Regions from separate parts of the Achromobacter aegrifaciens genome, predicted to be linked through region 3. Evidence: predicted binding sites of a transcription regulator. Region 3 holds the regulator's gene; each other region holds the start of a gene.
The links. Region 3 encodes LexA, which represses DNA repair genes until DNA is damaged. Its sites were predicted from a motif close to ACTGTATNNNNATACAGT; they were not measured.

Region 1: a site for LexA is predicted at 2,448-2,465, ahead of recA (recombinase RecA). Genes of this name have one in related genera too.
Region 2: a site for LexA is predicted at 693-710, ahead of imuA (translesion DNA synthesis-associated protein ImuA). Genes of this name have one in related genera too.

The regions. Positions count from the first base shown of each region.
Region 1 is NZ_CADIKO010000003.1:1,037,264-1,040,845, reverse strand. It holds gene HV793_RS23810 (LysR family transcriptional regulator) at 1-438, shown strand, start outside; gene recX (recombination regulator RecX) at 465-1,151, opposite strand; gene recA (recombinase RecA) at 1,287-2,351, opposite strand; gene HV793_RS23795 (response regulator transcription factor) at 2,583-3,272, shown strand; gene HV793_RS23790 (sensor histidine kinase) at 3,388-3,582, shown strand, end outside.
Region 2 is NZ_CADIKO010000002.1:984,581-988,162, forward strand. It holds gene HV793_RS15760 (amino acid permease) at 1-574, shown strand, start outside; gene imuA (translesion DNA synthesis-associated protein ImuA) at 768-1,472, shown strand; gene HV793_RS15770 (Y-family DNA polymerase) at 1,402-2,871, shown strand; gene HV793_RS15775 (error-prone DNA polymerase) at 2,878-3,582, shown strand, end outside.
Region 3 is NZ_CADIKO010000002.1:1,448,001-1,451,582, forward strand. It holds gene HV793_RS17900 (amino acid aminotransferase) at 1-1,123, shown strand, start outside; gene lexA (transcriptional repressor LexA) at 1,303-1,953, shown strand; gene lon (endopeptidase La) at 2,079-3,582, opposite strand, start outside.

The DNA.
Region 1 (3,582 bases), on a different contig from region 3:
TTATTCAAGTACGAGCTGGTGCTGGCCGTGTCGGAATCCAATCCGCTGGCAGGCAGCAAGTTCGTCATGCCGGAGCAATTGGCCGACCAGACGCTCATCACCTATCCCGTGGACAAGCAGCGCCTGGACATTTTCACGGCCTTCCTCGACCCCGCCGACGTGGAACCGGCCGCCGTCCGCCGCGCGGAACTCACTCCCATCATCGCGCAACTGGTAGCCAGCAACCGCGGCGTGGCCGCGCTGCCCAACTGGGCGCTGACGGAATACATGAATCAGGGTTGGCTGCGGCTGTGCCGGCTGGGCCCGCAAGGCGTATGGCGCACGCTGTACGCGACGGTACGCAGCGAAGACACGGACGCGTCGTACATCGATGAGTTCCTGACCATTACCCGGGATGTCTGCTTCAAGACGCTGTCGGGGATCAAGTCGGCAAAGTAAGAGGCCAGGCGCTTCGGGCGTAGCGCTCAGTCCTCGTCGCCGCCTGCACCCAGGATGCGGCGGATCACGTCATGCGCGAACCCGCGGCTGGCCAGAAAGCGGGCCTGCTTGGCATAGGCCGCGCGGTCTTCCGGCTTGGCGCTGAAGCGCTTCTTCCAGACTTCCAGCGCGCGGTCGTACTCGGTGGCCCGCAGTTGTTCGCGCAATTCGGCGACCTGGTTGTCGTCCACGCCATGTTGCCGCAATTCCTGCACGATGCGCGCCGCCCCCTGGCGCGACGCGCGGCGGTGCACCAGGCTTTGCGCAAAACGTTCGGTGGACAGCCAGCCTTCTTTTTCCAGGGCATCCAGCACGGCCTCGACTTCGCCCGAGTCCTCGGCGTAGGCGGCAAGCTTGCGCGCCAACTCTTCGCGGGCATGCTCGCGCCGCGACAGATAGCCCACGGCCCGCATCTTCAGCGATGGCCCCTTGCGGGCGGACTGGCCGTCCGCGTCCGGGCCGTCCTCGGCAGCGGCGGCGCGCCGGCCTCGGCGCACATTGCCGGCTTCCGAGCTGCGGCTCCATTGCTCTGCCGCATCGCTGGATTCCGCTTCCTGATCGCGGCGCGCATCCGAAGTGCGGCGCAAGCCCTGGGGCTTGGCCACGGTTTCGAATTCATCGTCCAGCTTGGCGCGTAGGCGCTCGGCTGAAGCGGGCGGCGATTTCCAGCTCATGCGTTTCCTGCTTGGTATGCATAACGGCAGGCCCGTCCTGGCGCCTGCCGCAACTGTTCGGGCTGCCCCGACGCGATAGGCGGTCCGTTTGCGGCGAACTTGAATTACGCCGCGCCAGGCCCGCCACCAATCCGATTACTCTTCGGAGGTATCTTCCGCGGTGGGCACGAATTCTGCCGCGCGGCTGACGATGCCCTGGTTTTCGCGAACGCGGTTCTCGATTTCGATGGCCAGTTCCTTGTGCTCTTTCAGGTACTCGCGGACATTGTCCTTGCCCTGGCCGATGCGGTTGCCGTTGTAGCTGTACCAGGCACCGGACTTGTCGACCACGTTGGCGGCCACGCCCAGGTCGATGATTTCGCCTTCGCGCGAGATGCCGGCACCATACATGATGTCGAATTCGGCCTGCTTGAACGGCGGCGCGACCTTGTTCTTCACGACCTTGACGCGGGTTTCGTTGCCGACGACCTCGTCGCCCTTCTTGATGGAGCCGATGCGACGGATGTCCAGGCGCACGGAGGCGTAGAACTTGAGCGCGTTGCCGCCGGTGGTGGTTTCGGGGTTGCCGAACATCACGCCGATCTTCATGCGGATCTGGTTGATGAAGATGACCATGCAATTGGTCTTCTTGATGGTGGCGGTGAGCTTGCGCAGCGCCTGGCTCATCAGGCGGGCTTGCAGGCCGGGCAGGGAATCGCCCATTTCGCCTTCGATTTCGGCCTTGGGGACCAGTGCGGCCACCGAGTCGACCACGATCAGGTCGACCGAGCCGGAGCGCACCAGCGCGTCGGTGATTTCCAGCGCCTGTTCACCCGTGTCCGGCTGCGAGATCAGCAGGTCGGCCAGGTTCACGCCCAGCTTGGAGGCGTATTGCACGTCGAGCGCGTGTTCGGCGTCGACGAAGGCGCAGGTGCCGCCCAGCTTTTGCATTTCAGCGACCACCTGCAGCGTCAGCGTGGTCTTGCCCGAGGATTCCGGACCGTAGATTTCGACCACGCGGCCTCGCGGCAGGCCGCCGACGCCCAGCGCGATGTCCAGGCCCAGGGAGCCCGTGGAAACCACCTGGATGTCGTGCGACACCTCGTTGTCGCCGTAGCGCATGATCGAGCCCTTGCCGAACTGCTTTTCGATCTGCGAAAGCGCGGCGGCAAGCGCCTTGGCCTTTTCCGATGCGGCGGCCTTGGTGGTTTTGTCGTCCATGTAGAGTCCTGTCTGTAACGTATCTGGTGTCTAGGGAAGTGCCGCAGGGTTAGGCGGGTGCTTTGAGCAACGGGTCAGATTATGGCATCGGATTATACTGTACATAAAACCAGTGTGCCAGTGTTTTGCACGTATACCCTGAGTGGCAAGCATGGCGCCCTATGCCAGAATGCCAGACGAACCCGGCGTTTTGTCCCCTTTGCGCCGCGGGGCCTTTTCTCACTGTAGCCCATGCGTATCCTGATCGCCGAAGACGACAGCATCCTGGCCGACGGCCTGTCCCGTTCGTTGCGCCACAACGGCTATGCCGTGGATGCGGTGCGCGACGGACTGGCGGCCGACTCGGCGCTGGCGGCCCAGGCATTCGACCTGCTCATCCTCGACCTGGGCCTGCCGCAACTGGCCGGACTGGAAGTGCTGCGCCGCCTGCGCGCCCGCAATTCCGCCCTGCCGGTGCTCATCCTGACGGCTGCCGACAGCATCGAACAGCGCGTCAAGGGCCTGGACCTGGGCGCCGACGACTACATGGCCAAGCCTTTCGCGCTGTCCGAGCTCGAGGCCCGCGTGCGGGCCCTAACCCGGCGCGGCGCGGGCGGCGGCGCCACCATGATCAAGCATGGCCGCCTGCTGTTCGACCAGACCGGCCGCGTCGCCATGGTCGACGACCAGACCCTGGACCTGTCGGCGCGCGAAGTCAGCCTGCTCGAGATCCTCCTGACCCGCAGCGGCCGCATGGTCAGCAAGACCCAGCTGGTCGACCACCTGTGCGAATGGGGCGAAGAGGTCAGCACCAATGCCATCGAGGTCTACGTCCATCGCCTGCGCAAGAAGCTGGAGCCCAGCGGCGTGAAGATCGTGACCGTGCGCGGCCTGGGCTACTGTCTTGAGCGGGACCAGGGTGCGGCGTACCTCGCAAGCTGAAGCGGCGCCGCCGGAAGCGCTGAACCAGGAAGCACTGGATGTCATGCGGGCGGGGGCCAAGGGCCCCAGCTTCGCGCCGCCGCAGCGCTCCCTGCTGGGCGAAATCCTGGACTGGATGCTGGCGCCGCTATTCCTGCTGTGGCCGATGAGCGTGGCCATCACCTATGTGGTGGCGCAGAACATCGCCAACGTGCCCTACGACCGTGCGCTGGCCAATAATCTTCATGTGCTGACGCTGCAGGTACATGCGCAGGACGGCCGGGCCGTGCTGAAGATGACCAACACCGCGCGGGAAGTACTGCACGCGGAC
Region 2 (3,582 bases), 460 kb from region 3:
GTACGCGGCGACGCGGATGCTGTTCAACATGGCGGTGGAAGGCCAGGCGCCCGCCCTGTTCCGGCGCGTGACGCGCAGCGGCGTGCCGCTGTATGCGCTGATGGCCACCGCGCTGCTGGCCTGCCTGTGCCTGTTCAGCCTGGTGTACAGCCCCAAGGCCGTCTACATCTGGCTGCTGAACTTCGCCGGCATGACCGAATTCATCGTCTGGCTGAGCATCGCCGTCAGCCATTACCGCTTCCGCCAGGGCTATGTGAAGCATGGCTACGACACCGCTGACCTGCCCTACAAGGCCGGCCTGTTCCCCTTCGGTCCGCTACTGGCCTTCGTCCTGTGCCTGGTGGTCACGCTGGGCCAGAACTACCAGGCCTTCCTGCAAGACCGCATCGACTGGATCGGCGTGATCTCCACCTACCTGGCGATCCCGCTGTTCCTGGCCTTGTGGATCGGCCACCGGCTGGTGCGCAAATCGCACTGGATCCGGTACGAGGATATGCGGTTTTATGGCTTGGACCTGGATCGCGCGGCGGGTGTGGCGGCCTCGGCAGCTACTAGTGAGAACGCCCGCGCTTAGTTGCGATCCGCCTGCCTGAAGCAACTAAAATCGTATCCAACACGGCCCACCCCTCTGCATCGAAAGGTGTACGGGTGGGTTTTCTTTTAGTTCGCGGCATGCTCCGCCCCCTTTAAATACTGTACATATATACAGTTATAATGGCTCATCGGCCACTTCCACCGGGTTCCTATCTCCCGGCAACCGATTTGCCATGCAGTCCCCAGAACGTATCCATCCCGCGTTGTGGCGCGCCACCCAGTTGGCTCAAGGCGCCGCCCGCACCCTGCCCACCGGGCATGCCGCGCTTTCGGCCGAGCTGCCAGACGGCGGCTGGCCGCTGGGTTCCCTGAACGAATTGCTGGTCCCGCACCCCGGCATCGGCGAAATCCGCCTGCTGCGTCCGGCGCTGGCCCAACTGGAAACGCGCCGCGCCATTGCGCTGGTGCAGCCGCCGCACGCGCCCCACATCGCCAGCTGGATGAGCTGGCGGCTGGATCCCCGTCAATTGCTCTGGGTGGCGCCGGAAAAACCCGTGGACGCGCTCTGGGCCGCCGAACAGATCCTGAAGAACGGCAGTTGCGGCGCCCTGATCTGCTGGCTGCCTCATGTGCGCCCCGAATCCCTGCGCCGCCTGCACCTGGCCGCCCAGGCCAGCGACCTGCTGTTCATCGCGGTGCGCCCCAGCAGCGCGGCGCAGAACGCCACGCCCGCGCCCTTGCGGCTGGCCCTGGCGCCGGCCGCGGGCGGCCTGTCCGTCCATATCCTGAAGCGCCGCGGACCCGCCTGCGACACGCCGCTGTACGTGGGCCTGGACACCGGCGCCACCATTCCTGTTTCTCCCCGCCATGCGCCTCTGGATCGCCGCCTTCCTGCGCTGCCTGCCGCTGGACGCACTGCGCCCGCACTGGCCGCTTGAGGGGCAGGCGTTCGCGGTCCTGGAACAGGAACGCGTCGCCGCCCTGACGCCCGCCGCCCGCCGCGCTGGCGTCAAGCCGGGCATGCGCCGCGCGGGCGCGGCCGCCATCGCTCCCGAGGTCGAGCTGCTGCCCCGCGATGCCCAGGCCGAGTCCGAAGCCTTGCAGGGCGCGGCGCTGGCGCTGCTGCAATACACGCCCGAAATCGCCCTGGCCGACGGCGACACGCTGCTCCTGAACGTGAGCGCCAGCCTGATGCTCTTCCGCGGCCCCAAGGCGCTGCACCGGCGGGTCGCCGCCACCTTGCGCGCCCTGGACCTGCGCGTGTCGCTAGGCATGGCGCCGACCGCCGCCGGCGCCTGGCTGCTGGCGCGCAGCCCCGGCCGGCGCGCGCCCCGCCGTACCCTCACGCTGCCCACGCTGACCCGGCGGCTGGACGCCCTGCCGCTAGCCCTGCTGCCGCAGGCGCAGGCCCGCCGCGACTGGCTCGACGACATCGGCTGCCATACCCTGGCGGACCTGCGCGCCCTGCCGCGCGCGGGGCTGCAGCGGCGCAGCGCCCCCGAACTGCTGCAGGCCCTGGACGCCGCCTACGGCCTGGCGCCCGAGCTCCACCGCTGGGTCGAACCGCCACACCAGTTCTCGCGCCGCATCGAACTCACCGACTACGTCGAGCACACCGACGCGGTGCTCGCGGTGGCGCGCCGCCTGGCCGAACAGCTGGGCGGCTGGCTCAGCGCCCGGCAACTGGCGGTACGCCGCGTGGTGCTCAGCATGGAACACGAACGCGGCCGCCACGCCCGGCCGCCCACCGAACTGGAACTGGCCCTGGCCCAGCCGGTCTGGCAGGCGCCGCAGATCCTCCACCTGCTGCGGGAAAAGCTGGCGCGCTTCACGCTGGAAGCGCCCGTCATCGCCGTGGCGCTGCTGGCGCCCGACACGGTCGAGCAGCCCGCCGCCAGCACCACCCTGTTCCCCGAGCCCGGCGGCACGCCTGCCGACCATGCCCGGCTGCTGGACCTGCTGGTGGCGCGGCTGGGCCGCGACCAGGTGCGCCACGCCCACCCGGTACCCGACCACCGCCCCGAGGCCGCCAACGCCTGGGGCGACGCGCTGTCACCGCCCCAACGCCCCGCGCCCCTGCCCGCCCTGCTGGACCGCCCCTTCTGGCTGCTGGACCCGCCGCTGCCCTTGAAGCTGTCCGGCCACCGGCCGCAATACGGCGGCCAGGCGCTGCGCCTGATGCGCGGCCCCGAACGCATCGAAAGCGGCTGGTGGGATCCGGCCTTGACCGTGCGCGACTACTTCGTCGCCGAGGACGCCGCCGCCGCGCGCTACTGGATCTACCGCGAGCGCGACGACGAGCACGCCCGCTGGTTCCTGCATGGGCTCTACGCCTGAAACGCCATGCGCATGGACGACGACGACACCCCCGGCATCCTGGCGCAGTTGCCCGGCTACGCCGAGCTGCAATGCCAGTCCAACTTCTCTTTCCTGCAGGGCGCTTCGCACCCCGAGGAACTGGTCGAACGCGCCGCCGAACTGGGCTACGCCGCGCTCGCCATCACCGATGAATGTTCGCTGGCGGGCGTGGTCCGCGCCCACGTGGAGGCCAAGGCCCGCAAGCTGCCGCTCATCATCGGCGCCACCTTCCAGCTGCGCGCCGCGCCCGACGCCGCGCCACTGGGCCTGACCCTGCTGGCGCAGACGCGCGAGGGCTACGGCAACCTGTCCGAACTGATCACCCTGGCCCGCACCCGCGCGCCCAAGGGCGAATACCAGCTGGCGCCCGAAGACCTTACCCATCCTCCCAGCGGCCACGCCCACCTGCGCCACCTGCCCGAATGCCTGGCCATCCTGAGCCCCGCCTACGGCACCGACGCCGACCGCATGGCCGAGCAGGCGCGCTGGCTGGCACGCGTCTTCCCCCACCGCGCCTGGGTGGGGCTGACCTTGCTGCACCGCTCGCGCGACGACCTGCACCGCGCCGCGGTCGAGCACGCCGGGCAGGCCGCGGACCTGCCCATCGTGGCGCTGGGCCAGGTGCAGATGCATCTGCGTTCGCGCAAGCCGCTGCACGACACGCTGACCGGCATCCGCACTCGCCAACCG
Region 3 (3,582 bases):
TACGCGTCCCGGTAAAGTCAATCTGGGCGTGGGCGTGTACTACGACGATCAGGGTCGCATCCCCCTGCTGGGCGCGGTCCGCAAGGCCGAAGCCGCCCGCATCGAAGCCGCCGCCGCCCGCGGCTACCTGCCGATCGAAGGCATCGCCGGTTACAACAACGGCGCGCAAGCCCTGCTGCTGGGCAAGGATTCCGCGCTGGCCGCCGCCGGCCGCGTGCTGACCACTCAGGCCCTGGGCGGCACCGGCGCGCTGAAGATCGGCGCTGACTTCCTGCGCCAGCTGCTGCCGACCTCCAAGGTCCTGATCAGCGACCCCAGCTGGGAAAACCACCGCGCCCTGTTCGAGCGCGCCGGTTTCGAAGTCGGTACCTATTCGTACTACGACGCCGCCACGCGCGGTTTGAACTTCGATGCCATGCTGGCCGACCTGAAGGCCGCGCCGGCCAAGACCGTCGTCGTGCTGCATGCCTGCTGCCACAACCCGACCGGCGTGGACCCCACCGCCGACCAGTGGAAGCAGATCGCGGCCGTCGTGAAGGAAAACAATCTGGTCCCGTTCCTGGACATCGCCTACCAGGGCTTCGGCGACGGCCTGACCGAAGACGCTTCGGTCGTGCGCATGTTTGCCGATCTGGACCTGACCATGTTCATCAGCTCCTCGTTCTCGAAGTCGTTCTCGCTGTACGGCGAGCGCGTCGGCGCGCTGACGGTCGTCGCCGGCAGCAAGGACGAAGCCACCCGCGTGCTGAGCCAGCTCAAGCGCGTGATCCGCACCAACTACTCCAACCCGCCCACCCATGGCGGCACGGTGGTGTCGACGGTCCTGAACACGCCTGAACTCTTCGCGATGTGGGAAGAGGAACTCGCCGGCATGCGCGACCGCATCCGCCTGATGCGCAAGCAACTGGTCGACAAGATCAAGGAACACGGCGGCAAGCAGGACTTCAGTTTCGTGCTGCAGCAGCGCGGCATGTTCTCGTACTCGGGCCTGACCGCGGCGCAAGTGGATCGCCTGCGCGAAGAGCATGGCGTGTATGCCGTCTCCAGCGGCCGCATCTGCGTGGCCGCGCTGAACAGCGGCAACATCGACAAGGTCGCCAAGGGCATCGCGGCCGTGCTGTAAGCCATTTGCAGCGCACAGGCCCACGCGGGCCTGCCGTCAGGAACGGGACCTTCGGGTCCCGTTTTTCTTTTGGTCCGGACCGGCTTCTTCTTTTGGTCCAGACCGGCTTGCTTTTTTGCGCTGCGTCCCCCAGAATGGCGCTGTATATATGTACAGTCCGCTAGCACCGGATCATCGCCATGGCCAGCAAACTCACTGATCGCCAACAACAAATCCTGGATCTCATCAGGCAGACCGTCACTCGCACCGGCTTCCCGCCGACGCGTGCCGAAATTGCCCTGGCCCTGGGTTTCCGCTCCCCCAACGCGGCGGAAGATCATCTCAAGGCGCTTGCCCGCAAGGGCGCCATCGAACTGACGGCCGGCGCGTCCCGCGGCATCCGCCTGAAAGACACCTCCCCTGCTCCCACGCAAAGCTCGCTGCCCATGCCGGGCCTGGCGCAGTTGCTGCTGCCGCTGGTCGGCCGCGTGGCCGCAGGCAGCCCCATCCTGGCTGCCGAGCACGTCGAACGCGAGGTTGGCGTCGATCCCAATCTGTTCGCCCAGACGCCCGACTACCTGCTCAAGGTGCGCGGCATGAGCATGCGTGACGCCGGCATCCTGGAAGGCGACCTGCTCGCCGTAAAGAAAGCCTCGGAAGCCCGCAACGGCCAGATCGTGGTGGCCCGCCTGGGCGACGACGTCACGGTCAAACGCTTGCAGCGCCAGAACGGCCACATCGAACTATTGCCCGAAAATCCCGACTTCGAACCCATCGTGGTCGAAGCCGGCCAGGATTTCGCGTTGGAAGGCATCGCGGTGGGCCTGATCCGCACGCACGCGCTGCACTAGCCCCCACTACTCCCGCGTTTGCGCGCGGCATGAAAAAAACCCCGCCAAGAAATTGACGGGGTTTTTTGTTGGAAGCTTGATCCAGAAGGGGCGCCGCTTACCGGCGGCGTCCCTCCCGGTGTCCATCAGTGCTTGAGCACCGGGTCGGTCGAACCAGGTTCGGCAGGCTTGGCCACCAGGGGTTCCTTGACCGCTTCTTCCTCGGCCAGGGGCTCCGGCAGGCGCTCCAGCGCCAGTTCCAGCACCTTGTCGATCCAGCGCACCGGCACGATCTCAAGGTGGTTCTTGACGTTGTCCGGGATCTCCGCCAAATCCTTGACGTTTTCTTCCGGGATCAAGACCGTCTTGATACCGCCACGGTGAGCCGCCAGCAGCTTTTCCTTCAGGCCGCCGATGGGCAGGACTTCGCCGCGCAGCGTGATCTCGCCGGTCATGGCGACATCGGCGCGCACCGGGATGCGCGACAAGGCCGACACCATGGCCGTGGTGATCGCGATACCCGCGGACGGACCGTCCTTGGGCGTGGCGCCTTCCGGCACGTGCACGTGCATGTCGTGCTTTTCGAAGACGCTGTCGGCAAAGCCCAGACGGCGGGCGCGGGAACGCACCACGGTGCGGGCCGCCTCGACCGACTCCTTCATCACGTCGCCCAGCGAACCGGTGCGTTGGATGACGCCCTTGCCCGGCATGTCCGCGACTTCGATCGTCAGCAGGTCGCCGCCAACTTCCGTCCAGGCCAGACCCGTCACCTGACCGATCTGGTTTTCCTTTTCGGCCATGCCGAAGGCGTAACGGCGCACGCCCAGGAAATCGCTCAGGTTGTCGCCCGTGACGTTGACCGGCTTGACCTCGGCGGTCTTGCCTTCGGCCTTGGCGCGGTCGCTCTGGGTCAGCAACTGCTTGATGACCTTGCGGCAGATCTTGCCCACTTCGCGTTCGAGCGCACGCACACCGGCTTCGCGGGTGTAGTAGCGCACGATGTCGCGCAGCGCGCTGTCGTCGACCGTGAGTTCGCTATCCTTCACGCCGTTGTTCTTCATCAGCTTGGGCAGCAGATGGTCGCGGGCGATGTGGATCTTCTCTTCCTCGGTGTAACCCGACAGGCGGATCACTTCCATGCGGTCCAGCAGCGCCGGCGGAATATTCAGCGTGTTGCTGGTAGCCACGAACATGACGTCGGACAGGTCGAAGTCGACTTCGATGTAGTGGTCCTGGAACGTGTGGTTCTGTTCCGGGTCCAGCACCTCGAGCAGCGCCGACGAGGGATCGCCGCGGAAATCCATGCCCAGCTTGTCGATTTCATCGAGCAGGAACAAGGGATTGCGCACGCCGACCTTCGACATGTTCTGGACGATCTTGCCCGGCATGGAGCCGATGTACGTACGACGGTGGCCGCGGATTTCGGCTTCGTCGCGCACGCCGCCCAGCGCCATGCGCACGAACTTGCGGTTCGTCGCCTTGGCGATCGATTGGCCGAGCGAGGTCTTGCCCACGCCCGGAGGGCCGACCAGGCACAGGATCGGCGCCTTCACCTTGTCCACGCGCTGTTGCACGGCAAGGTATTCCAGGATCCGTTCCTTGACCTTTTCCAGACCGTAGTGGTCGTTGTCCAGCACCGTTTCGGCGTTG